2 regions of the Bacillus sp. DJP31 genome follow, and region 2 is predicted to be linked to the other one. Evidence: predicted binding sites of a transcription regulator. Region 2 holds the regulator's gene; the other holds the start of a gene.
What was found. The regulator CtsR, encoded in region 2, represses protease genes until heat stress. The targets are predictions, from matches to a motif close to ATGGTCAATAAAGGTCAAACA.

Region 1: the regulator CtsR is predicted to act here: its motif matches at 1,208-1,228, upstream of clpP (ATP-dependent Clp endopeptidase proteolytic subunit ClpP).

What each region holds. Positions count from the first base shown of each region.
Region 1 is NZ_JBMERO010000012.1:98,788-101,194, forward strand. It holds gene ACOI1C_RS12920 (SRPBCC family protein) at 1-283, shown strand, start outside; gene ACOI1C_RS12925 (hypothetical protein) at 393-710, shown strand; gene ACOI1C_RS12930 (hypothetical protein) at 744-869, shown strand; tRNA gene ACOI1C_RS12935 (tRNA-Arg) at 940-1,014, opposite strand; gene clpP (ATP-dependent Clp endopeptidase proteolytic subunit ClpP) at 1,279-1,884, shown strand; gene ACOI1C_RS12945 (HPr family phosphocarrier protein) at 2,290-2,407, opposite strand, start outside.
Region 2 is NZ_JBMERO010000021.1:56,764-59,170, forward strand. It holds gene ACOI1C_RS16905 (protein arginine kinase) at 1-337, opposite strand, end outside; gene ACOI1C_RS16910 (UvrB/UvrC motif-containing protein) at 342-890, opposite strand; gene ACOI1C_RS16915 (CtsR family transcriptional regulator) at 932-1,393, opposite strand; gene ACOI1C_RS16920 (MgtC/SapB family protein) at 1,526-2,194, opposite strand.

The sequences.
Region 1 (2,407 bases), on a different contig from region 2:
GGTTCAAGAATATGATGTGGAGACCTTAGAATTTCTTGATACGTCTGGCCACAAAAAACTAAAGGTCGGCTTTACTTTGGCAAATATGTTCGAAATTACTGCCGATTACGAACTGAAGGAAATCGAGGATGGAGAGACTTGGTTTCGATATACAGCATCTAACAATCCGTTAAAATGGTTTGTGAAACTATTCTTAGTGCTTGCTAGTGATAAGATTGTCGTTAAGTTTGTGGAGAGAGTGAAGAAAGTGGCGGAAGAAGAAGTTGTGGTGCTCAGAAGCTAATCCCCGTTTGAAGGCATTAGTGCTATTTTTAGTTTCACACAAATTTTCAGTATTAAAGTTACGGTAAAAGGTATATGATTGTAGTAATTCGATTAAAGGGGCGAGACATGTGAAAAAATATATGGCCCTGACTCTTATCTTATTGTTTGTTTTTTCTTTTTTCCTTGTTTTCGAGCATGAGCAAAGTCATCAAATAAATGCTGTACAAGAAGTAATGGATAGTGAAAAAAAGGTTGATTCAATTTCCTTTGACACTAGTAAAGACAAAGCAGTAACTATCCATGTGTTAAGCCTAGTCTGCATGATTTTAATACTTTCAATTCAGTTTAATCTTTCAATTACTTTCAAACTAAGGCCTCTAGTACTTAATCCCAAATTTTATCAGTCCAATTATTTAGATAATCTTCTTTTAAATAAAAGAGTGTAACATCACTTTTATCTTAAAAGGAGGAAGATTATTATGATGTGGGTTCGTTTCATAATTATGGGTATGTTCTCGCTTACTGCGATTACACTATTTTCTTATCAAGGAATTGAGATATTCCATGCATTTGTTGATCTATTTACATCCAACCAATCTAAATAATTATAAATCAAAAAAGAGTATAAAGAAATCTATACTCTTTTTTGATTTATATTCTTTTTATATTCTTCAACGCGCTCGAAGGGAATCGAACCCCCGCATGACGTGGTACCGGAAACCACCGCTCTATCCACTGAGCTACGAGCGCACGTTTTTAAGTTGCTTATTCATTATATGAGAGATAGTATAACTTTTCAAGTCTGATTTATGTTAGGACTGATTTGCGGGCAAGAAATATTTTGATATGATGGTTAAAATACAGCTAAGTTTGGTTATGATGAATAAGGTACGAAGAGGGCATGTTCAGTAACATCCTCGAATAGGATGAATCAGAGGGCTTTCGTTTGACCTTCATTGACCATAGTTGTATGATACATATATATTTGAAGCATTTATAAAAGGAGGAATCATCTTGCATTTAATTCCAACGGTTATTGAACAAACCAATCGCGGTGAAAGAGCATATGACATCTACTCTCGTCTTTTAAAGGACAGAATTATTATGTTAGGTTCTGCCATTGATGACAACGTATCCAACTCAATCGTAGCTCAGTTATTGTTCCTAGCTGCTGAAGATCCAGATAAAGATATTTCTTTATACATCAACAGCCCAGGTGGTTCCATTACAGCTGGAATGGCCATTTATGACACCATGCAATTCATCAAGCCAAAGGTATCAACGATTTGTATCGGTATGGCAGCATCAATGGGTGCGTTCTTACTTGCAGCTGGTGAAAAAGGTAAGCGTTTCTCCCTTCCAAACAGTGAAGTAATGATTCACCAACCACTTGGTGGAGCTCAAGGCCAAGCAACTGAAATCGAAATTGCTGCAAAGCGAATTCTTTTCTTACGTGCAAAACTAAACGAAATCTTATCCGAACGCACAGGTCAACCCATTGAAGTTATCAACCGTGACACAGAGCGTGACAACTTCATGACAGCTGACAGAGCAAAAGAATACGGTCTAATTGACCAAGTTATGACAAAGGATTCAACTGTGACTAAAGAACAAAAATAAGTTTGATTATGAAGGGTGAGCCTTGGCTCACTCTTTTTTTTGTTATTGAAGGATGTTATCCAAGGGATAGACATCTGAACAAGCGAGTAATTTACGTTTTATGATCGGATTTTGGGTTTTATGAGCGGATACCCAGCTTTATGAGCGGAAATCTCTATTTATGAGCGGATACCCAGTTTGATGAGCGAAAATCTCTATTTATGATCGGATATCCAGTTTGATGAGCGAAAATCTCTATTTATGATCGGATATCCGGTTTTATGAGCGAAAATCTCTATTTATGAGCGGATACCCAAAATCATAAACAAACCTAAATAATATAAGTGACTGGCCTTCTTTTTACTTGCATCCATCGCCTTAGTTCAAAACAAAAAGGATAACCCAAAGGCCATCCCCTAAATTACTTTACACTTCTTGCTGAACAAAATTTTCTAGTGCCAATAGTGCATCTGATTCGTCGTTACCAACGGCAGATAACGTGACTTCTGTGCCAGTTCCGACAGCTAGACTCATGAGTCCCATG
Region 2 (2,407 bases):
CATTTTCTGAAAGTAAACATGCTCCAAAACTCGCATCTTCTGCTAAATGTGGACTTATCAGATGTTTCTCGACAAGCACCCTCTTTTCAATGGGCTGAAGCTCATTCATTCTCAGCAATTCAAATTTACCAACCGTATCATATATCTGATTAACTAGTGATTTTTCAAATAAATGTATAATCTCACTTGCTTCATCGTTTGTAGAAACAATAGGAAACTGGTACATCTCTATATTACGTGCAAGCCGTATTCGACTGCTTAATACAATATCAGCATCTGGGCCTTCTTGACTCATCCATGGACTAACTGCCTGGTCAATAAATCGTTGAAGTGACATAGCGTTAATGCCCCTCCCTATCTTGATTGTTTAATGAGCCTTCTAATTCTCTTATTTGGTCTCTCAACTTGGCTGCAGCCTCAAATTCTTCCTTAGTTACCAATTCTTTTAGCTCTGCTCTTAATTGCTCGATTTGCTTCTTCACATGGATATTTCCACCAATCCGTTTCGGGATCTTACCAGTATGAATTGTATTTCCACTATGCAATCTTCTCAACACTGGTTCAAGCTGGAGCTGAAAGGTCCTATAGCAGTTTGAGCACCCAAATCTTCCTGCTTTTACAAATTGTTGGAACGTCATTTTACACCGTTCACATTGTAATACTTCCGTTTGTGTAAATGCATTTGTTGCTGTTCCCTTAAAAGATTGTTCAAAGTTAAGTAATCCTTCAAGTAAATTAGTGAAAGAGAAACCAGCCCCCTCTGAAAACATAGAAAGCTCACCTTTTTCCTTTGCACACTGATCACACAAGTGAATTTCCGACTTTTCACTATTTATGATTTTAGTAAAATGCAAAGTTGCGGGTCTTTTTTGACATTCTTGACAAACCACTAGTCACCACTCCCCTAGGCGATTAAAGAAATTCGGATTGGCTATTTATATTTCAATGTATTTAACATCGATATTAGTAGACGAGAACGGAGTTCATCTCTATATGGTAAATTTAACATCAGGACTGAACGGTCTATGACGCTTAACATAATTTTAGCTTCTCTATGAGTGATCATGGCTTCTTCTACAAGCCTAACAATTATGTCCTCAGCATTGCTTTGTGACAATTCCTTATGAATTAACTGCAATATTTGATCAATCAGATGGATTCTATCATGAATTTCAACCTTGACGATTCGGATGTAACCCCCTCCGCCACGCTTGCTCTCAACTATATAGCCTCTTTCCAATGTAAAGCGCGTATTAATAACATAATTGATTTGAGATGGAACGCACTGGAACTTATCTGCTATCTCATTCCTCTTAATTTCGATTGCCTTGTCCCTGCTAACATTCAATACCTGCTTTAAATAATGTTCAATAACATCAGATATATTTCTCACTCAACCCCCTGCCCTTCTGACTTTGACTATCTTTGACTATAATAACATTATATAAAGACCTACATGAATTTTCAACTATCAACACTTAGTCTAGAACTATCCTTGCCAAAAAACGATCAAAACATAATGATTTCATTTTAACTTTGTAAAATTATGTACTCCTTTAATTAAAAATAACTGTTCAAGTAAGTCGACTTGATTATATGCATTTAAATTAAACGAAATTATGGTTTGATCTTGCTGGCAAACAATATTTGTGATTTTCCCATTGAATTCATTAATACATTGTATGACCTTAAATAGCTCTTCTCTTACTGATATACTTACCTTTAGGTAATCTCTTCTTCTTCTCTGTAAGAAATGATTCTCGAACTTATTTAGGGCTATAAGAATGACCAAAATGATAAAAGTTGTAATAATAGCAACAGAATAAAGGCCTACACCGATAATTAAACCTAATCCTGCTACCACCCATATAGATGCTGCAGTTGTTAGTCCTCTTACTGTCGAATCCTTCACTAATATTGTTCCTGCACCGAGGAACCCAATACCACTAATCACATAGGATGGAATCCTTGCTGGGTCAAATTGTATATGTTCATTATCTAGAAAAGGTTCAAACCCATACAATGAGAGAATCATCATAAGACAAGAACCTACACCAACTAATAGATGGGTTCGAAATCCTGCTGGATGTTGATTAACCTCTCTCTCTATTCCAACTAATCCACATAATAAAACGGCTAACAACAACCTCCCCACAATGATTGGAAGTTCAGGATGAAGCGTAATATTCATCATCAAAATTGCCCCCTTCTCTATTCTGTGCTTTATCAAAGGGTATAGAGATTGGGGAAATAATATGCTATACGATAAAAAGATGACCTATGAAATGCAGAAAGGCAACGCTATGAATGAGCTACTTTCGCATTAATGATCTTGTTTTTTTACTAACTAATGAGTTCTTTACGTAATTGTTTACTAGAAAACCGAAGGCTTCACTGAAATCGCAGC